DNA from 2 places in the Bacillus spongiae genome. Region 2 is predicted to be linked to the other one. Evidence: riboswitches for the same ligand, from Rfam matches in the RefSeq annotation. Region 2 holds a riboswitch; the other holds the start of a gene.
What was found. Region 2 has a riboswitch for preQ1 ahead of queF (preQ(1) synthase). Riboswitches for the same ligand answer to the same signal wherever they lie in the genome.

Region 1 (11,427 bases), on a different contig from region 2:
ATCTCCACTTCTAATAAATGTTATTGTATATAAATATAGAAAACTATTAGGTTGAGTATAGGGGATGAGAGTAGAAAGCCAATGCAACCACTTTCTCTGTATTTCATCGGTCCATGAGCGTATCGACCAATTTCACTAGATGGTTCAATTTCCGTTAGCTTTTTCCACCCCCTGTGTGCCAGCTCACTAACTCTTCATTCAACCTCAGGCCTAATTCTTCTAATTATGGTACGGATATTGCTCATGGGAGATTCCTCCTTTGTTTTATTAAGTAAATTATAAGACAACCTATCAAGCTTTGAAGGAGCTGTACTCCCAGTATTCGATGAAAATACATACAAATTTGAAGGCCTGGGTGACGAGTCCAGACCTCAGATTTCCTCTATATAAAACTGAAGGAAGTTACAGTTATAATATGCCAGATATGTCGTCAAATAATAACCACCTTTAGCCTAATCTGTATTATAGGATATGCCATTGACAGTAGCATAATTGACAATATGACTTGTATAGGTTAATTGTATTTCACCTGTTGTCTTAACAGAAACGACTCCGTAACCGCCCACAGGAGATGATGATAAGGCGATGGGAAACACCAAATTGAATGGTGGTCGATACTCAGTTGACAGCGTACCAAGCAATGCAGGCAATATTGTTGGAACATAAAGCGTTCCTCTGAGTGTAACCAAGTTATCGGCTGTTTTCTTAGCTGTCAATCCTGAGTTCGGATAAAAACTACTTACGCCGGATCCCATTGGCACCGCTGTTGGAGTACTTGGAATAAGCTCCAATTGTTTTCTCGGGCTGCCGTATATAAGGAAGCGTTGGTTCAGCGGGTTACCGAGATATTCCATGAAGAAAGCCTCATTATTGGCGTTATATATCTTGACGAAGGTAGTATTCGGGATGTTAGTGCCTTCTATGTCTACCATGTCCACCGCTGAGCTATAAAAGCTAAATTCTCCCATGCCTGTATTTGCCATCATCTTACAGACTTTATCTATGGTGTCAAGCTTAGCTCCAGTCATGAAATTATACATCTGACCGTCTCCCATTCTTGGATATGGTCGATCGGTAAATTTGGTCAAGTCATAAGCTGGGTATGTTGTTTTAGCTGAGCTAAAGTCAATAGCGTCTTTAGAACTGGACATTTCCTCGAAAATAACTATCCCTTCGTTTATGCTTTCCGGTATTAATCGACTTTGGTAGACGAATAGAGAGTAGATATTATTGTCTGGAGAAACATGTATGCCCTCGTTCTCGATTCTCTCACAGTCAAATCCATGTTGCTCCATTATATCCATCATTTTGGTGTGATGTACTAGGCCTTCCTGAACGACTACTCCAGCCGGTGAATATTCCACCAAGCCTTGGTACATGAGCGGAATGTCTGGGTTAGTTCTTAATGCCGGACCGCCAGTCCCTTGAACAATACTGTTATCCGTTAAAGCGATGCCCTGTCTTTTAGGCAGATAGTCGGTATAATCAGAATTGAAGAGACCACCGCTTGATGGTTCGATTGTAATAACTCGGATCAATTCAAAATCGTCGTTATATACTCCGAATGCCTTACGCCTAGCAAATTTTCCGATGTCAGCTCCCTCTTGCTCTACCAACCATTGTCCGTTGCGATAGGAGAAATTATAGTGCATGTTGACATCATATTCCTCGATAGGAGTCAGCGACGCCCCTTTTGTCGGCTCCACAGTGATATCAAATTTGCCTATCTTGTTACCCGCTGTCTTGACATATAAATAACGGGAGGTGTTAATATACCGGATCACAATTCCTTCTCCACCGCTGTACCCAGCTTGATAATAGGTTTTGTAGTCCCCTGTATCAAGATCAAAAATAACAACGAAGCGGTCTGTGCCTGTATACGGCGAATAAACAACCAGTACCTCTCGGGTGTCCCAGTCAATTGTAAAGCCCTGAGGGTAGATAAAAATTGTCCTCAGTTTATCGATAATAGATTGGTAATCTGGGAAGAGTAATGGTAACCTTATGACCTCTCTCCGCTTGTAAAGTAGATCTTTAGTAAGTTTTTTCTGCTGAAGATCATCAATCTGAGCTTGTAATGCGTCAATATCCGTTGACATGTTTCATCATCCCCTAGGAAATATTTGGTGTTACCATTCTATTATAACAGAAAAAATAAGGCCCCTATTGGAGCTCTTTCCTAGTACTGAGCGGATATTTTCCAGTTGGTCAGAATCTTTATGCCAGTCCATCGGTTACCTTATTCTGGAGGTGTACTTTCCGTAATTTAGGCCGGATCTGGATTCTCTTCAGACCGAACTCCTTGGCTAGATCTGTTAGGCTAATTTCGTTCGAGTCCGTAGCTGGTTTTACTTTATTAGCAGCTGTCTGTTTGCGTTCTCTAGAGCGTTTCTTAGGATCTATGACCGGTTATTCCGGTCCGTTATATGAATCCGGTTCCGATTCGATAATCAGTACCTCTAACCAGTCTGAGCGTTCTAGCAGCCCAATTCCAGCCCAGTTCTTCGACATGCCTCCGGATATTTCCAGCTTCGACTTGATCAGCGACTTGGTTACCGATATGGCCTTGGTATAGCCAGAATCGTTCTTTACACTATCTTTTAGCTTAGGTACATCAATAAATAGATTGGCAAATCGATAAAAGGATATCATCCATTTCTGTTCTTGTTTGATCAAAAACAACCATTTTAACCCCTTTTGAACGGTTTGAGAACGATAATAACGATGTAATCCAACAAGAAGGATTAGGACAAATAATGAAAATAATAGTTTAGCATTAGAAAAAAGAAAAAATAATAGAATGGTATTTACCATATAACGAACAAAAGAATCGATTAAATGGACCTTTGTTTGTTCATAATGTTGAACGTGCCACCTAATAAGTAAATGTAGTGTTTTTGCCAGCCAAATGATCCATAATAATGTGAAAAAGGAATGGTTGTCTTCACTAGGAACACTTGTATATAAGGGTATGAACACAGCAAGTCCAACTAGAATAATGAGAAACTGTATAAAACAGCTAACGACTATGGAACGAGTAAAATAGGTTGATAATTGACTTTCCAATGGCAACAGAAAAACTTGATCGGCGCTTTTCAAAAAAGTATAGATAGGGCTATACGTTATGATCAATGCTAAAATTGGTGCAATCGTGATGGCTACAGGAAACTCATTTGAAATGGTCTTTAGCCAATCGATATAATAGTAAGAAGTGACTCCTATTAAAATAATGGATAAATTAATCATTTGTGCGAGGAAATATCTTGAGTATTTAAACAATTCGTTAGCTGTGGCTTGAAAGCGATGGTACCATAACTACTTTTCGTTTAACATAACTTTCCACCTTTTTAGAGCAATCTGTTTCTTATGTATTTCTTTTAAAAAATAACCCAAACGGAACACCAAGTTACGCTTAAATGACAACAGTTAGGGGGGACCCATTCCTAATACTGGGCAGCTCCCCCTGAACACAAATGAATGAAAATATTCTAAGTTATCTACGGTTATGGCCTGTTGGTCGCTTTAAGGCGTATAGATCTTCCTCCATCGCATAATATTTTTGTTCTAACACTTCTTTTGCATCAGCAACCCCTTGGTTATAAGAATAAGGAGCAATTTCTTTTAACATAAAGTCTAAAAGGTTTCCGGCAGCAAGCTCGCCAATTTCATCTCCATCTTGTTCATAATAGTATTGCTGAATTTTATTAATAAGATCCTCTTTTTCCTCTTTTGGAATGCGAATATAATTCATTTTGTTCATACCGTCCTTTCTTTTTAAATAATCTAAAGTAGGGAAATTTAGCCATTATCATCTATAAAGAGTATATCAAATTCTACCTTCGTTTTTATATTTAATGTATAAGCACCATGGAGTAATTTTCTATTTAAGGAATATTTTTAGGGAGTTTTCAACTGCATGATATAATGAGTGGGTGAAGCAATCCATGTTTATTAAAATACTATCGAAAAATTAAACATAATCTTGTCGTTCATTCATCTTACTTTTCTAAAGGAGAAAACAGAATGAATCCAATAAACTTCATGGCAATTGGCCTTCCAATTGTAATCGTTATTTTAGTACTTATTGTTTTTTATAAAGTTTTTTTCAAGAAGAGAAGTGTTACTCTTTTTTACACACCATTTGATGATATAACTGGACAAACTGAAGTGGAGTTCCATGAAGAGAAAGAAGTTCTTGCTGAGGCTGAAGGGCAGTCCGATGACAAAAATTAGAACCTTTTATCCCTTTGTTTCATTGGAGAGATTGAAACCTTTCTTTATAGTTTAACGTATTAAGTTAAAGGGGAGAAACCATAGAAATGGGAGTTAGATAGGATTGGCCATAAAAGAAGTGTAAAGTAGAATTGATTTTCTTAAAAAGGTGTGGGTATATATGATAGAAACAATATCGAAGTCTTCATTTTATACACGAATGAAGCAGAATAAAGCTAAAAAATTGTCTAGTAACGGTAAATATGAAGAAGCGGCAAAGGAACTTGAAAAAATTCCAAATAAAGATCCTGATGATTTAAATGGTTTAGGAGGCCTGTATTTTCAGATAAAAGAATATGAGACAGCTTTAGTCTATTTCAAGAAATATTTAGAAACTGGAATAGATGTAGAAAATGCTTATGTGAATTTGGGATGTGCATATGGTTGCTTAGACGAAAAGGAATAGGCAATAGAATGCTATGATTATGTAATAGAAAACGGAAAAAATAAAAAATTCAAATCATTATCTTATTTAAATAAAGGTGGTATTTTAAGTGGAAATAAACAGTATGATCAAGCGAATGAATTATATGATCAAGCTCTGCAAATTGACATGAATATGGCCTTGGGTGTATATGCAAACAAGGGGCATAACTTCTTAGCGGAAAAGAAGTATAAAGAAGCCTTAACGATGTTCCAACTTGCTTACAAACGTAATAAATTTAATGGTGAACCTTTAAATGATGGATCCATTGAGTTTAACTTGGGGAAGCTGTACTCAATCGAAAAAGATGAGGAGAATTGCCAAAAGTTTTTAAAGAAGGCAATTTAAAAAAATAAATCTTTAGAGCATAAGGTAATAGAATGTGACGAATTTGATTTCTACCGAAACGAGAAATGGTTGAGAAAATTAGTTAAATAGACCAATCGATGAAAATAGAAATTTGTACATTTTAGAGGGTAACGGAGTGTGTGTAATAACGGATAAAATTTATTTAGTAGGAGCCAAAGGAATTATTTATAGCAAGGCCGATAATGGCACCCTTATAACATGAAAATGACAAAAAAGGTTATTTAATTGTTATAGGGGAGTTTACTAAACGAATAATCTCTGGATAAGGGTGGAAATGGTATGCTTTGTAATGTGGAGATGGGACGTATCTATTATGAAATCTATGGAGAAGGATTTCCAGTATTACTATTGCATGGAATGGGCACAGATCATCGTTCTATGAAAGCGTGGGCAGAACCAATCTATGAAAATATAAAAGGATTTCAAAGAGTTTATATTGATTTACCCGCTCATGGAAAAAGTACTATTGATGAAGGTCTTAAAACAACAAATGATATGCTGACAAATATTTTAGAATTTATTGATAAGGTACTACCTAATAGTCGCTTTTTATTAATAGGCTCCTCATTTGGAGGATATTTAGCACAGGGTATTTTACATTCTAAGCGTGAACAAGTAAAGGGAGTTTGTTTGCTTGCACCTGTACTTCATCTAAAAGAGAGGAACCTGCCTGAAAAGGTAGTGTTGGAAAGAGATGAAGGGTTAAATAGAGAATGGGATGATGATTGTAAAAATGCATTTAGGACATTATTTGTTCATCAGAGTAAAATAAATTTCGACTGTTTTATGAATGAAATCCAGCCGGGACGTTTATTAGCTAACAAAGACTTTCTAGCATCAAGCTGGAGAGAAAAGGGGTACCTTCTTTCGGAAGAGCCATTAAATGATGTACCATCTTTGCCGCATCATGCACTTATTATACTTGGAAGACATGATTCAATTTGTGGTTATAAGGATCACTTTTTTTTACTCGATAAACTTCCGAATTCAACTGTTGCCATTTTAGATGGAGCTGGGCATATGCTTCAGGTTGAAAATCGTGAAATTGTACGAGAACTTGTGAAAGATTGGTTGAATAAGATATCAATTAATCTGTAACTGAGAAAATGAAGCTTCTATCATTTGTGGCAAACTCTTGCCCATTTTACATAACATATAATTTAAAATCCTACTACTAATCATGCATTTCTGCATTACCCTCGTAATCTATAAGAAGAAGGTGCAAAATTGTTAAAACTAGCCTTAATTAAGGAACCCAATTCTAAAGAGAGTGTATTTATCCAGAAAACCATTTTGAATTCCAATCCTTTTTTCAATCAGGTTTTAGTAGGAAAAGAAAGGTTAACTGCTGAAGATATTATAAAGGAAAACAAGCAACATCTTGAATTGGGGGCTAAATATTTCTATATTAATCAAAATGATAAGCCAATTGGCTTGATTCATTTTCTTCCCAAAAATCCATATGATGACCATACTTGGATCGGCTTACTGATTATACATAAGCAATACCAAAAGAACGGTTTAGGTAGTCATGCCTTAAGTTTATTAGAAAAGGATTTAAGAAAACAAAACATTGAAAAAGTAAGGCTTTGTGTGCAACACGAAAATGATATAGGTGCTTCTTTTTGGAGCGAAGAAGGGTTTAGCAAAATAAGCACCGCCAAGGATCATCGTCATAATCATATTGATATTTATGAAAAGGTTCTTATTTAATGAATGGATACGTTTAATAATTTTGTCTAGTGAAAGGAAGAGGAGTGATGATTTACACTTCCTTAAAGCAGTAAACAAGAGAAGTTACGTTGTTTGTCAAAAAGGCCTTCAACATATAATAAGTTAGATGGATTATCTAAGGAGGAATTTTGGTGAATCTCTTATCAAATACAGTTGTTGGTATATTAGGAACCGTGCACACTGAAGATTTGAGAAGCAAGTTTCATTATTCATTAGAGAAGTTAGAAGAGAAAATACTAGAATTCAATCCTGACATCATTTGTGGTGAAATACGACCAGAAGACTGGGAGAAGCATATAACAACTACTGACTATACGGGTTACCTTGGCCCCAATGAATATCGCCAGTCCATTATCCCATTGTGTGAACGAAATCAAATTAAATTTGTCCCAGTTGATTGGTTCGAATGGGATATTGTCAATTTAGACCATTTTGAGGCATACCCTAAAGAAGAACAAATGCAATTACACACGGAATTAACGAATATGTATAACGAAATTTTTTTGAAAGTAAACGAAGGGAATACTCCTTTTAATTCACTGGAAGTAGATCAACTCGTCAAAGAAAAACATGATTGGCTATTCAAAGTGAATGCTGATGTTCAAAATCTTACGTGGCAGGCAAGAAATCAGCTGATGATTATAAGAATTAACAATGTTATAAAGGCTAACCGGAATAAGCGGATATTATGTACGGTTGGGATGGAGCATAATTACTACTATTATAGTGAATTACAGAAAACGAAGGGGATTCAATTGTGCTATCCTTTATAAATCTTCAGTTTAAATAAGAAGGGTCATGTTAAACTAACATGAAGCATAACCATTGAATAGACTTGAACATTAAGAGACGGTACTGATGATATGAAAAAATAATCAATCTTTTTAAATGTACAAAAAAGGAGAGAAAAAGTCAGTTGATCCACCTTTATTAGTGAGAAAAGTCAGGTTTGTTGGCGTTTTCATCATAATAACAATTTAGTATTGGTTTTTTTTGAAAAAAATGTTATTATGTCATTAGCTAACAAAGAGAGGAATGAAGAATGAGCGATGAAGTAATCACCCGATCCAAAAACAACGAGTTTTATATTTTGAAATTTTACTCGTTCTAGACAGGATTGGTGTGTCCATTTTTAAATGGAGAAAGTATCGCTCATACTGAATATAAAGGCAGAATTAATGGTTTTCTCTTCCTTTTTAGCATATTTATATTCTTTTTGACATACTATAAACCAACCTGTCCGGAGCATTCTGGGGAGGTTTTATTTTGTTAAAAATGAATGCGAAAAATGTTATGTTAGAAATCGGTGAAAGAATTCTTTTTGAAATAGACGAGTTAAAGCTATATAAAGGGGAAAGAGTTGGATTAATAGGGAAAAATGGTGAAGGGAAATCGCAATTACTAAAATATTTAGTCGGTGACCAACACGTAAAAAATAATGTAGAGTGGTTTGACTCGTTTGGCTATTTACAGCAGCTAGAACAGATAGAGGGAAAACCTTTAAGTGGGGGGGAGCAAACGCTTCAAAGATTGAATCAGCTCTTTCAAGAAGACCAAAGAATCTTACTATTAGATGAACCGACCAATCATTTAGATTGGCGTCATACAGATACCTTTATTTCAGAATTAAAGAATCACCACGATACATTTGTCATCGTGTCCCATAATCGTTATGTATTGGATCAGCTTTGTACAACAATATGGGAGATTGAAAATGGCAAGATTCAAATATATAACGGAAACTACTCTGCCTATGTTGAGCAAAAAGCGTTACTAAAAAAGCAACAACAGGAAGAATACGATGCGTATGTAAAGGAAAAGAATCGATTAATAAGGCGCTATCAAAAAAAGCAACAGCAGGCGGAAAATATGGATCGACCGCCAAGTAGGATGTCAAATTCTGAATGGCAGCTACACAAAGGGAAGGCTGCAGGTAAAAAAGGAAAAGTTGAAAGAGTGTCGAAAGTCATTCGTGAACGAATTGATCGAATGGAGAAGGTAGATAAGCCCTTCGAATGGGAATCTGTGAAAATGGAATATGTTCTCCAAACACCCATTCACCGAAAAACAATAATGAATGCTCATCAATTGGAGAAACGCTATTCCAATCGTCTTCTCTATAAAGTGGATGCACTAAAAATAAGAACGGGGAATACGGTAGCCTTAATTGGTGAGAATGGATCTGGGAAAACCAGCTTATTACAACAACTAATGTTAGATCAAAATGAATCAATCGAATTTGCAGCCAACGTAAAGGTTGGGTACTTTAATCAAAATTTATTCTCGATGCCAGAAAGTGATACGGTTCTTGCCTATGTTAAAAGTAAATCAAGTTTACCTGAATATTTAATTAGAGTCATTTTGGCACGATTAGGTTTCTTTGAGGGAGATATGATGAAATCTATCTCAAATCTAAGCGGTGGAGAACGCGTAAAGCTTGCCTTTGCGAAGCTCCTCGTTGGTGATTATAATTTACTTATATTGGATGAACCAACCAATCATTTGGATCTTTATGCTATGGAGGCATTGGAGGGGCTTATCAAAGATTACCCAGGTACTATTGTGTTTGTTTCTCATGACAGGCAATTTATTAACAATACCGCTAACTCCATTTGGATGATAGAAAACAATACGATAAAGACCTTCAATGGGTCGTATCAAGAATGGGAAGCTTCAAATAAGGAAGTAAAGCAATTAACAGTAAATGAGGAACAAAAACTTCGTTTGAAAAATAAATTAAGTGAACTGATTAGTCTGCTAAGTGTCGCAGAAGACCCAATCGAAAAAATGGAGCTGGATAAACAGTATAAGGAAGTGCTTTCTTCCTTGAAGGAAATTTCATAAGGATGAGTAATGAAAGAGAAGTTATTCTTTATAGAATAACTTCTCTTTCATTTCACTTTATAATGCGTGACAGGTGCATCTAAATGAATGAGAAGTATTGTAAGTAAACAAGTAGATTCTGCAAGTAAAAGCTGGAGTTTTGCAAGTAAAGCGGTAGGTTCTGCAAGTAAAAGCTGGAGTTTTGCAAGTAAAGCGGTAGATTCTGCAAGTAAAAGCTGGAGTTTTGCAAGTAAAGCGGTAGATTCTGCAAGTAAATGAAGAGTTCTACAAATAAACCGGTTAAATCATCATGTATTTGATGAAAATCACTAAGAAAATTAAATTTTGTGCCTGACACTTCTAGCCCATGATTATCTGTGAATTTCGTTCAGTCTGTTTAGCAATGGTTCCCTCTTTACCAATTTCACTTCTCATGTTACTGTATATAAAAGAAAATGATGAAAAGAAGAACATCTGCAAGTTGCAGAAGAGGTTCGAAAACTCCCTCTATAAAAAACTATAAAACGGTATCGTGTATACTGTTTTTTTGGCTTTTTTCGATTATAGAGTAGATAATGAACCTCTTTCTTCTTTCAGTAAAATCACTGAAAAAGAGAGAGGAGTTTTTGTATGAAAAAAGATAAAGCAATTGTTGTATTTAGTGGAGGTCAGGATAGCACTACTTGTTTATTTTGGGCATTAGAACAATTTGAAAAAGTGGAAGCAGTAACGTTTAACTACGGGCAAAGACATGCGCTTGAATTGGAAGTGGCAGCTGAGATTGCGGCCGACCTAAATGTTCCTCACCACATTTTAGATATGAGTTTATTAAATCAATTAGCTCCTAGTGCCTTAACACGTCACGATGAAGAAATTACTGAAAAAGAAGGAGAACTTCCTTCAACATTTGTTCCAGGAAGGAACTTAGTTTTCTTGTCGTTTGCGACTATATTGGCGAAACAAGTAGGGGCTAAGCACATAGTAACGGGCGTCTGTGAAACGGATTTTAGTGGTTATCCAGATTGCCGTGACATCTTTATTAAGTCATTAAATGTTTCTTTAAATCTTTCCATGGATGACCAGTTTGTTATTGATACGCCATTAATGTGGTTAAACAAGGCAGAAACTTGGGAACTTGCAGATCAATTAAATGCGTTTGATTATGTACGGGAAAAGACATTAACTTGCTATAACGGTATTAAAGGTGCAGGCTGTGGAGAATGTCCTGCTTGCCAGCTTCGTAAAAGAGGATTAGATCAATACCTTGCTGGAAAAGAGGAATAGAAATGCTTCAACAAATCTATCCAACACCAAATCATGATTATCAATATGAACTAAACAAAGATATGCAATTTGCAGCAGCTCACTATGTTCCTCACGAAGCGGCAGGAGCTTGTCAAAATGTACATGGACACACATATTTTGTAAATATCACCATCGTTGGTGATGAGTTAGATGAAACGGGCTTTTTAATAAATTTTCAACATATTAAGCAGCTGATTCATAAACGCTTTGACCATACATTATTAAATGAAGATCCAACCTTTTCAAAAGAGGACAGTAACCACTTTTCTACAACAGAAGTAATGGCACGAAAAGTTTGGGAACTCATTCAGGAGCATTTAAATACACTTCCGACGAAACCTAAATGTGCTCAAGTGTTTGTTCGAGAAACTCCAACGAGTTATTGTATTTATCGACCGAGAAAGGAGCTTCTTTTAAAATGAAGAAATTTCCGATATTAGAGGTTTTCGGTCCGACTATTCAAGGAGAAGGAATGGTCATTGGACAAAAAACCATGTTCG
Region 2 (11,427 bases):
TAGGCGGATTTTCTTTATTTGACTTAGGAAGTGGATCTATTCTTTTGCTTTCATCACTATTTAATGTTTGCCGAAGAAAGTAAAAGAATGTCCACCCTATCAAAAATAAAACCATCAACATCCCAACGGTTACTACCCAATAATATGTCATTTTCATCCTCCTCCCTTTTTACACATATATGCGAAAGTGAACAAGTTCTTTCTTGGTATTTTCACTTAGGTTAAGAAGTGGACAAAAACTTCGTTAACAGCGAGGTTTTGTTTTTTGGCTAATGTAGAAGGATGACAGAGTGGTGTTACATTTTGAAATTCATTTTTTTAGCAAACCATTTTATGAAGGTGAAAATTACTTCCCTGGCCCTAGTTCTATTTCTATCCGGGGGTCGTTATAGGGTTTAAGGAATAGCGGTAAGATGATAGTAGGATAACGAAAGGAGGAAAACATGGTGAAGAAGCTTGGCTTAATTGTTCTAGGGGTAACGGCAGGAATCGTACTAATTGCAAATATGGGTCCTATCATTGCGTTGGCGATTAGTCTAGTGATCGTGTACTTCTCATATAGAGAGTTCATGAAGTCAGCCTCTACTGGTGGTAAAGTCTTGTGGGCATTTATAGGCTTTATTGCGCTAATTGCTTCTGCTACAAATGCTCCAGCAATTATAGGTTTAGTAGCTGCGTATTTGTTGTGGATTGTGTATAAGAATTGGAACACTCAAAAAGATGGTGAGCCAGAAGATTTTGGTGATGATCCATTTACTGGATTTGAGAAAGAATGGGCAAAGTTAAAATAAAATCATTAAAAGGAGAGAGTGTTATGGCAAATTTATTTAAACGAATACGCAACAGCGTGGAAGCGGACATAAATGAACTACTGGATAAAAAGGAAAATAAAAATCCGGGAGCGCAATTAAATCAATACTTAAGAGAATGTGAGCGAGAGGTGGAGAAAACACGGAATCTCGTTGAAAGACAATATTTACTAAAACAAGAATTTATGAAAGAATTGAAAGAAGCCCATCAAATGGCTTTGAAGAGACAGCATCAAGCACAAGTAGCAGAAAAAGCCGGAGAGAATGAATTGCAGGAATTTGCTGAACGTGAGTATGTTGTATATAGAGACCGTACTGAACGACTTGAACAAGCGAAAGTACAAGCGGTTCAACAGTTAGAAGAGCTTGAGAGAAAATATGAAGAAATGAAACATAAGTTAAAAGATATGCATATTAAACGAATGGAATTAATGGGCAAGGAGAATATTTCAAGAGCGAATTATCGTATGAATCGACTGTTGAAAGAGAATAAACTAGATAATCACTCCTATCCTCGTTACGATGAAATGGAAAATTATTTAGAAAGATTAGAACATCAAGTGAATAGTTCGTATCACCGCAATACGATTGACGCTAAAATTGCAAAATTAGAAAACGATGCAAAAAATAAAGAAAATGAATCCATTTCATTATAAAAAATGATATTCTAAAAGACGTAGCGTTCCTACGTCTTTTCACCCATTAGGATGTAAATTGGTAAGAAAAAAATAGTATGATAGTGCAGCAACAACTACTGAAAGGGAGGTCCTCATATGAATATTAAAGCTGATTTTATTAGCTGGACTGTATTAATAGGTATTATTTTACTGCTTTTAGAGATCTCACTTTATGATGGAGGACCGATCTTAGTATTGCTTGTGAATCTAATCTGTATTTACTTTGGACGTAATCATTATGAAGCTACATTCGGTAAAATATTATTTTGGTTTGGATTAATTAGCTTAGTCATCACGATTTTAAATACATTTGCCTTTAAATTTTTACTTATTGCCATCTTAGTCTATGTTGTTGTAAGGTACGCACAGTCAAAAGAAAACCCACATCACCATAAGCTAAAGGTCCCTGATGAGGGGGGAGGTTATGCAGATGAAATAGTACGATCCCAACCTTTATTTCAAAATAAATGGATTGGTTCCCAAGAAACTACAGAGCGGGTATATGAGTGGAATGACATAAATGTACAAGGTGGAATTGGAGATACCGTTGTTGATCTAAGCTATACTGTATTACCAAAAGGAGAGTCTGTTATATTTATTCGTCATTTTTTAGGAAATATAAAGATTCTTGTTCCTTATGAAGTCGAAGTAAATATTCAACATTCAGTGATTGCAGGTGCAACAAATATTTTTGGGATAGAAGAGAAAACACATTTTAATAAAGTGTTTTATTATAAAACTACTCGATATGAACAGGCAACATCAAAAGTGAAAATTGTCACTTCACTGGGAATTGGAGATATTGAGGTAAATAGAATATGAACATCATTCAGCGACATACGCTTTTAATCATTCTATTTACGTTTATTATTGGCCCCCTTTTTTTTCTCGTTACCTTTATGACGTTTCCAATTAACTCACTTTCACAGCTTTGGGAACAGGAGCTGTTTGATATTCCATTTATCTTTGCCGTGCCTGTTTTGCTGCTATTAATTGGCTCATTCTATGGACTTATATCGGGCATTTATTGGCGAAAGAAATGGAAATCGATTGATTATGCTGTTAAGCAACTTCAACAAGGGATACATGTTCAACCAGGCATCATAGGTATAAAAGAATTAGATGATATTATGGATCGACTTATATCTGTAGATAAACAAATAACAGAGCAAAGAAAACAAGCGCAGAAACTTGCTAATGAAAAGGCGGAAGTTCAAGAAAAACAAGTACAAAAGCTCGTATCTCAAGAGCGAAATCGATTAGCGCGTGAGTTACATGATTCCGTTAGTCAACAGTTATTTGCTGCGTCGATGTTAATGTCTGCTATCACAGAAACGGTTGATGCTAAGGACTCCAAGCAATTACTTATGGTAGAAGAAATGATTCATCAATCTCAGCTTGAAATGAGAGCATTACTACTTCATTTAAGGCCTATCGCATTAAAAGGGAAGACGTTAAGAGAGGGGATAGAAGAACTTCTAATGGAGCTGCTTCAAAAGGTACCGATAAAAATTTCTTGGAAAGTAGAAGAAATGTCTCTAGATAAAGGGATTGAAGATCACCTTTTTCGTATTTTGCAGGAATCTGTATCGAATACTCTTAGACATGCAAAAGCCAGCTCTTTGAGAGTGTTGTTAATTGAGCGTGATGATGTGCATATATTAAGAGTAGAGGATGATGGGGTTGGATTCAATGTTGAAGAAACCAAAGCAGGTTCCTACGGATTACATATGATGAATGAACGTGCAATTGAGTTAGGTGGTTCATTGAAAATTATTAGTCTGCTGAATCAAGGAACAATTCTAGAAGTAAGAATTCCTAAAATAGCCAATGGAGGGGAAGAGAATGATTAGAGTTTTATTTGTAGATGATCATGAAATGGTTCGAATCGGAGTTTCTTCCTATTTATCTGCTCAATCCGATATTGAGGTCGTTGGTGAAGCAGACGATGGCAGTACGGCAATTGACCTTGCTTTGGAATTAAAGCCTGATATTATCTTAATGGATTTAGTCATGAAAAAAATGGATGGAATTGAATCGACAAAGGAAATTATTAATAGATGGCCAGAAGCGAAAATTATTATTGTAACCAGCTTTATTGATGATGAAAAGGTTTATCCTGCGCTTGAAGCTGGGGCGACTAGTTATATGTTAAAGACATCGAAAGCAAGTGAGATTGCTGATGCTATACGTAAAACATACAATGGCCAAACTGTACTAGAGCCAGAAGTGACAGGAAAGATGATGACAAAGATGAGATCAGGCAATCCTCCCGCACTTCACGAGGATCTTACAAACCGAGAAATGGAAATTTTGTTATTAATGGCTGAAGGAAAAACAAATCATGAAATTGCTGATGGGTTATTTATTGCACATAAAACAGTTAAAACTCATGTAAGCAATATTCTCAGTAAATTAAATGTCCAAGATCGTACACAAGCAGTAATATATGCATTTAAGCATGCACTTGTAGAATGAAAAATCTCAGTCCTGTATCTGAGATTTTTCTATTTTTAGTGAATAAGTAGGTATAGCTTTTTACTCTTCACAACATAGTATCTCAATCTAGTAATTAGGAAAAATTAGTGGAATAAGGGAGAGGGTAAACGAGTGTATTGTCAATGTTACATAAAAGAAAGTAAAAAAGCACTTTTATGAGAAGTGCTTTTTTCTTATCCCTATTCTGTCCCTGGCCCTTTTTTGAGTTCTAAAGCGAGGACTAGTGCTGCTATTCCGTGCGCGAATACGCGAATGACGGGGAAAAAATTAGTGAAAGCAGCTACCATACCAAGAAAACTTCCCAAAGTTGGTTCGTCTTCATCCCTTGAAATAACGAGAACAGCAGCGTGCCAAATGGCGATCCAAGAAAGCAGGTATGGCATCATTTCAGCTAATACTCCCCCGAAAATAGGGATGGCTAAAAATAATTCGATAGAAAGGGAAAGCCACTTTAAGCGAGAGATCATGAAACACCCCTCCTTTTATATCGCCTTTTCTTTTAGTGTATGGATGAAGGCAAAAATTGCCCCTGTCAGCTGGAAAATAGAATTATTATTAGACGTTTTACACTTATCTACCTAATTTCAAGTAAGACTTGAGTGCCACTTTTATGAGCTATTATTGTAATACCAATCCGATACACTTTAAAGAAACGGTTTCTCCATCAATATTAGTTATTTTGGAATGAGATGATGTGTGCAAAATTCACATAATGAAACGTTTATCGTTTCAAGTACAGAAGATGCGGGTGGAGGTTGGTGTTAGTCGGAAAATGTATGTCCCGTTGAGATTCTTACGAAAGAGGTAGAGAAACTGTATGCTTTACCGTTTGCTTTTTAGTGATGTTTCATATAGGGAGTCAACCTGACTAAATGACATGAAGAAGGGCGTTATCACTTTACTTTCTATATAGATTAAGAGAGTAAGTTTACTAATAAAATTATTTACATTTATTTAAAATATTGATACAAATAGATATTGTGGTATTTTTTTACCATTTAGTTTAGTAGAGTTGGTGTCTTTCATTGGGAGGAGAGCGAAAATGAAATGTTTAACTAACTTTATTTAAGCTAATCCAGATTACACTAAAATGAGTAAGTGGCAAAAACACTAATAGCAAGAAAGAGCTTAAATTTCCTCAAATACATAAGAACAATGAATGTTTTTTTAAACTCTTTGAATCGTTTAAATGACTTATTATATCGATGATTCTAGGTCGATTACATACTACAAAATTGAATTTATTTCCTTTTAAAAAAGGGAATATTACTATGTTTAAAAATGAAGGAGTGATTTCTTGTTTTCTCAAATTCACGCACCACAAAACCGCCTATCTAAAGATGCAGTAAAAGTATGGATCATTAGTGAAGTGATATCTTCTAGCATTATTTTCAGCCTACTTACAGTGGTGTTTTATTTAGACCATCTGTTTTTATGGAAAGAGTGGGTCGGTTGGATTCTTATCGGAATCACTGTTCTATCGATATTTTCTACTGTGTGGTCAATTTTTTTTCGCCCATTTCTCTTGTATAAAATTTGGCGCTATGATGTCGATGAAGATTTTCTACAATTGAAATCTGGTGCATTTACGGTTCGGCATGAGCTTGTCCCTATGACGAAAATACAATCAGTCGAAACAAATCACGGACCATTATTAAGGAAATATGGGCTTCGGACTTTGTCGATTACTACGATGGGCTCCACTCACGTCATACCTGCTTTACCAAAAGATGTAGCAATCGAACTGAGGGATCAAGTTGCTCATTTTGCCAAAGTGAACGAGGTGGGTTAATGATTGACGTGAAGCATTACAATCCATTACTCATTCTTTTCAACTTAAGAAAACTTGTAAAGAATTCAATCTTTATTTTCATCTATTTGTTCGTTATAAAAATGGGATCAGAATCTACATTTATTCAATATGGAAGACTTATTTTTCTTCTATGTATAGGAGTGACCATTGTTTCCATTATTATTAAATGGTTAACCCATACATACCAATTAGATGAAACTTCCTTTCATCTTTATAAAGGGTTGTTCAAAAAAACGAAGCAAACTATCCCTTTTTCCAAAATTCAAAATGTTAATCGTCATACAAGCATACTTCATCGAATATTTAACGTTACTTCCCTTAGCTTTGAAACGGGGACGGCTGGTAAAGATGGTACTGTAGAGTTCGAGGTTATTTCTCGAACCGAAGCAGATAAAATGGAAGAATACATATCAAGAAAGTCAATTGATGAGTTAGCTCAACCTGAGACTAAAAATGAGGAGAATGAGTTAACTTTATCGAATCGAACACTTCATTTTAAACCGACGAAGGTAGATTTATTAAAGGCTTCTTTTACCTCTTTAAGCTTCTTTGTTCTTATTCCGTTAATCATTTCTACTTATTTCAGTGTGGATGATATGTTTGATGTGGAAGGAAAAGTAGTTGGCTTATTTTCAGCTATTTTCAATAGCTGGTGGGTCGTAATGATCATGATGATTGTTTTGATTGTTGCCTCTATTAGTTTCGGAATGCTTCGGACGTTCTTAAAATATGGAAAATATGAAATTTATTCAGATGATGATAGAATTTACATATCAAAAGGAATTATCGATGAGACGGCTTTCTCTATATCAAAAGAGAAAGTGCAGGCAATTGAAATAAACCAGTCTATCATGAAACGGTTGTTTGGGTTGGCTGAAGTAAAGCTGACAAGTGCAGGTAGCATTAAATCTGGCGGTGAAGGCCTTGAGATAAACTCACTGTACCCCTTCTTACCTATTAGTCGTGTTGAGGATCTACTATTGGATATTTTACCAACATATAAAGTGACACAAAAGATGGTGAAGCTTCCTTATAAAGCTTTATTCATTCGTATGCTGAAACCGAGCTGGGTATGGATAATTGCAACGATTGCTCTAGGCTATTTTAAGCCAGACTTTTTAGGCAATGAGCAATCCTGGTGGATTCTATCTTTAGTACTGTTTGTCATCATCTATGTTTCTAGGTGGTTAGATTTCACGAATACAAGCTATATATTGAATAATAACTTCATTCAACTTAAATCTGGGAGTTTAACAACTTCACTATTCGTATCAAAGCGAGAAAAAATAATAGAAGTACAAGTGACATGTAATAAATTTCAAAAGCTATTGGGGCTTGCATCAATAGAAATAACTAATCGGGCTAAGCCTGTACGAAAAACAGGAATTAGTGATATCCCCTTGGAATTTGCTGATTTATTTTATAGGTGGTATATCGATCGTAAGCAGGATATAGAAGTTGAGTGACCGAATTACGAGTTAAATAGCGGTAAAATAAGGTAGCCATAATTAGGGGGAAATTAATGTCTCATGAAAGAATAGGATTGTGGATATGGCAATATCGGAAGAGTTAAAAAATATAGAATGGCTTCAGTGAATTGTTTTGCCATTACGTTACTAGGAAGGGAGCATTTTATGATTATCGAGAAACTAAGGTTCGAAGTTAACGGATTAACTTATACGATTCGGTCGGCCATTGAAACCGATGCAAGGGATTTGTCTGCTTTGAGACTAAAGATTGATGGTGAGACGGAAAATATGGACAGAGAGAGGGGAGAAGCATTTATTGATGTACCTGAATTCGAACAGGTAATTAACATGGATACGAAAATGGAAAGAAATTTATTTTTAGTAGCGGAAGTTGATGACCGCATAGTAGGGTATTCAAGATGCGAAGGAACCTATTTAACGAGATTCTCTCATAAAGTAGAATTTGGCGTATGCGTATTAAAAGAGTTTTGGGGATATGGAATGGGAAATAATCTATTAAAAGAATCGATCTCTTGGGCGGATTCGAATGAGATAAAAAAAATTACGCTAAATGTAACGGAAACAAACGATAAAGCTATTCAATTGTATAGGAAGTATGGTTTTGAAATTGAAGGAATATTAAAAAATGACAAAAGACTCTCAGACAATAAATACTATAACACTGTACTGATGGGAAGGTTAAAAGAGGGGAAAAATTAGATGAAATGAATGAAGCTCTCTAATATATAATGTACCAAAATAATGGAGAGTTGATATAAGAATCTATTTATCATTGAAACAGTGGGGACCGAGAGATTTTCAATCACCCTGGTATGGGAGTAGGAAATAATACGCCGATCTGTAGTAAATTGCTGACCAAATGAGGGTAGGAATTGCCCCACCCTCATTATTCAGCAATAAGTAGCTTGTTATTTATTTGTCCAGATGATTGTATCCATTCACTACTTCATCCAGTTTACCTGTAGTAGGGTCAATGACAAGCCCGTGAACAGGGATAGAGGAAGGGAGTAATGGATGGTTTCGAATCATATCGGTACTGTGGGAAACGCTCTCTTCCACACTTGTAAATCCTTTTAACCAATTATGTAAGTCGATTCCTCCATAGTTAAGTGTTTCAAAGGTTTCTGCTTCGATTCCACGCTCAGTCATCTTTTTCATCATGCTATGACTATCAAGACTACTCATTCCACAATCATAGTGACCAACAACGACAATTTCATCTGCCTGTAGTTCATATACGGCAACGAGAAGGCTTCTCATAATGCTTCCAAAAGGATGGTCCACAACGGCCCCAGCATTACGGACAATTTTCGCATCCCCATTTTTTACGTTCATTGCTTTTGTAACCAATTCAAGAAGTCGTGCATCCATACAAGTTAAAATAACTAGTTTTTTATCAGGGAATTTACTGGTTTTAAACGGTTCATATTCTTTTTCTTCAACAAATGTTTTATTAAACGACAAAATTTCCTGTAATAATGGCATTTCTTCACCTCATTGGATAGTATATTCATTATTATTGTATATTGAAATCGAGTGATTGTTCAACTTATTGTGCTTTTGATTGTTGTTAAAAGCACAGACATCATAAATGCAGAGCGTATGAAAGCGGTATTTTCATAATACATTCTCTCATTGTCTCCTTGTACACTTATTAATTGTAGGACAGGCCATAAGAAAGGACAGTTTTTCCTTACTATTGACTTTTGCATAAGATTTTTCTACTATAAAGCATGTAATTGATTGCCCGTATAATGATGGGAGAGGTTCATAGCATTAACCCTCTATAAAAAACTATGAGTCTGATACTTAGATTCAGTTTTAGTGAAGAGAAGTGAAACCGACCTGTCTTCCTGGGCTTCTTAGGAGGAAAAAAGATGAGTGGAAGAAAAGATGAAGAATTAAATGGTGTGACGTTACTTGGTAACCAAGGAACAAAATACACGTTCGAATACGCCCCAGAAGTTTTAGAATCATTTGATAATAAACATCCAAACCGAGATTATTTTGTAAAATTTAACTGTCCAGAATTTACGTCTCTTTGTCCGAAAACGAATCAACCTGATTTTGCGACAATTTATATTAGTTATATTCCAGATAAAAAAATGGTTGAGAGTAAATCGTTGAAGCTTTATTTATTCAGCTTTCGAAATCATGGCGATTTTCATGAAGATTGCATGAATATTATTATGAATGACTTAATTAAATTAATGGACCCTCGCTATATTGAAGTATGGGGAAAATTTACTCCCCGTGGTGGAATTTCGATTGACCCTTACACGAACTATGGCCGCCCTGGAACGAAGTATGAAGAAATGGCTTCGTACCGTTTAATGAATCACGATCTATATCCAGAGACAATTGATAATCGTTAAACTGAAAAAACAAGTGAATACAATACGGTAAAATGTAAGGAGTACACAGAAGCGTTATCCAATAAAATGTGTGCTCCTTTATTTTATTCTCCATTAATATTCAACGGCTAAAGGTAGTATTTACAATATGTTGGATAATGTATATTATTAATCACTTGAAAAATGTTTGATCAAAAACCCTGTTGAAATGTTGGCAGGGTTTTTCTTATTTCAGAAAGGGTCCATAAGCTTGAATACTTGATTTCGAGATATATGGATATGTGTTAGTATAAAATAAAGCTTCTGGTAAAATATAACTTGGTTTTGAATTATTGGTAGTATGTTGTCAGTTTAATTTACTATAGAGGAGATGAAATGGTGAAGAGGATGACGGTAAAACAGCAGCTAATATTAGGATGTGTATTGTTTGGGCTAATCATTATTTTAAATAGTTTACAAGTTGTTTTTTCGCCATTTTCCTTTGTTAGAGGCATCAATTTAATCGTAGTTATTAGTTGTTCAATCGGTGTGGGTGCATTTATTAGAGAGTTATTTATCATTAAAGAGAATGTGAAAGAGGATTCTTAACTTTTTTCTTAAGGTTATAAGATGAATAATATTTAACTAAAGCCTCAAGATGGGGGCGTGCTTATTGAAAGGTGCGTCTATTTTTGTATTGAATCATATTCGTGGATAACTAGTTTATCATTTGAAAAGCATAAAAAGTTTGAAGCTAAAAAAGTAAAATCTGTTAAGTTATATCATAACCCGATGGAATGATTGAAATCCTATTTTAATAGACAGTTAGGGAAACATTTAATTAAAGATTTGTCTCATTGGAAATAGAAGATAAGAGGAGTTAGGGAATGTCGAATTCTATTGTTTCTTTAAATAATTTATTAACCAAATTTTATTCACTAAAAGATAATCAGAATACACTTATTATTGGTATTGACGGCCCCAGTGCTGCAGGGAAAAGCACATTGGCAAGAAAGTTAAAAAATTTAGGTAAAGAGGTAACGATTGTTCATATGGATGACTTTTATCGTCCTTCTAATGAGAAGAAGATTGTTGACTCCACTAGTGTTGGTGAAAGCTTTGATTGGGAAAGGCTGATGAAACAGGTTTTGCTTCCAGTTAGTAATAATAATAAAGGGAGTTATCAGAGGTATGATTGGGATACTGACCGGTTAGCTGAATGGCATAAAGTACCTGTAGGAGGAATTGTTATTATAGAGGGATGCTATTCTTTAAGGAATGAGTTGCTTCCTTTTTATCATGTAAAGCTATGGGTAGATGCTTTGAAGGAAATATCTAGTGTCCGAGTTGTAGATAGAGAACGAAGAGGTACAGGGAACAAGAAGATGTGGGAGGAAGTCTATAGACCAGCTGAAGAAAAATATATAGAGTTACAAAAACCTTATAAGAATGTAGATATAATTGTAGATGGTGCGGGTGAAATAGCCGATATTAATCAGTGTGAAGTTAAAATACTTCACGAGAGCGATAGATGGCTAAACTTATAGTACCGTAATAAAAAATAATGGTATCAGGTGCAATTCAAAAGTACCGAGTGGTTTTTTTCTTTGTTAAAAGGGCAGGTGCACTGGAGGAGTATGAAAATAAAAAGGTTTTTAATTGCCTCGATGGCTTATTTAGCCACGGGAATCGGTTTTTATCATACTTTTTTGGGTAATACCAACATTTATGGTGTAATCATTTTATTCATTGGTTTATTAGGAGTTCTAATTGACATAAAAGAATTGTTTTTTCATGAATCTGACC

Region 1: it holds a riboswitch for preQ1, as region 2 does, so the genes downstream of both, queC (7-cyano-7-deazaguanine synthase QueC) here and queF (preQ(1) synthase) in region 2, are expected to answer to the same signal.

The regions. Positions count from the first base shown of each region.
Region 1 covers NZ_JBBAXC010000015.1:96,881-108,307, forward strand. The annotation lists gene WAK64_RS22480 (ABC transporter permease) at 1-87, opposite strand, end outside; gene WAK64_RS16980 (hypothetical protein) at 453-2,099, opposite strand; partial or broken gene WAK64_RS16985 (ABC transporter permease) at 2,410-3,303, opposite strand; gene WAK64_RS16990 (DUF2164 domain-containing protein) at 3,494-3,751, opposite strand; gene WAK64_RS16995 (DUF3951 domain-containing protein) at 4,024-4,233, shown strand; gene WAK64_RS17000 (tetratricopeptide repeat protein) at 4,394-4,678, shown strand; partial or broken gene WAK64_RS22485 (hypothetical protein) at 4,703-4,813, shown strand; gene WAK64_RS17005 (hypothetical protein) at 4,838-5,044, shown strand; gene WAK64_RS17010 (alpha/beta fold hydrolase) at 5,345-6,163, shown strand; gene WAK64_RS17015 (GNAT family N-acetyltransferase) at 6,293-6,778, shown strand; gene WAK64_RS17020 (hypothetical protein) at 6,931-7,572, shown strand; gene abc-f (ribosomal protection-like ABC-F family protein) at 8,075-9,643, shown strand; gene WAK64_RS17030 (hypothetical protein) at 9,731-9,901, shown strand; PreQ1 riboswitch class I at 10,106-10,149, shown strand; gene queC (7-cyano-7-deazaguanine synthase QueC) at 10,253-10,906, shown strand; gene queD (6-carboxytetrahydropterin synthase QueD) at 10,909-11,349, shown strand; gene queE (7-carboxy-7-deazaguanine synthase QueE) at 11,346-11,427, shown strand, end outside.
Region 2 covers NZ_JBBAXC010000014.1:105,816-117,242, reverse strand. The annotation lists gene WAK64_RS16480 (hypothetical protein) at 1-151, opposite strand, end outside; gene WAK64_RS16475 (lmo0954 family membrane protein) at 444-791, shown strand; gene WAK64_RS16470 (PspA/IM30 family protein) at 815-1,465, shown strand; gene liaF (cell wall-active antibiotics response protein LiaF) at 1,583-2,308, shown strand; gene WAK64_RS16460 (sensor histidine kinase) at 2,305-3,339, shown strand; gene WAK64_RS16455 (response regulator transcription factor) at 3,332-3,964, shown strand; gene WAK64_RS16450 (hypothetical protein) at 4,165-4,452, opposite strand; gene WAK64_RS16445 (PH domain-containing protein) at 5,283-5,777, shown strand; gene WAK64_RS16440 (PH domain-containing protein) at 5,777-7,264, shown strand; gene WAK64_RS16435 (GNAT family N-acetyltransferase) at 7,433-7,987, shown strand; gene WAK64_RS16430 (beta-class carbonic anhydrase) at 8,201-8,773, opposite strand; PreQ1 riboswitch class I at 9,046-9,092, shown strand; gene queF (preQ(1) synthase) at 9,166-9,663, shown strand; gene WAK64_RS16420 (hypothetical protein) at 10,018-10,230, shown strand; gene WAK64_RS16415 (uridine kinase family protein) at 10,509-11,168, shown strand; gene WAK64_RS16410 (hypothetical protein) at 11,259-11,427, shown strand, end outside.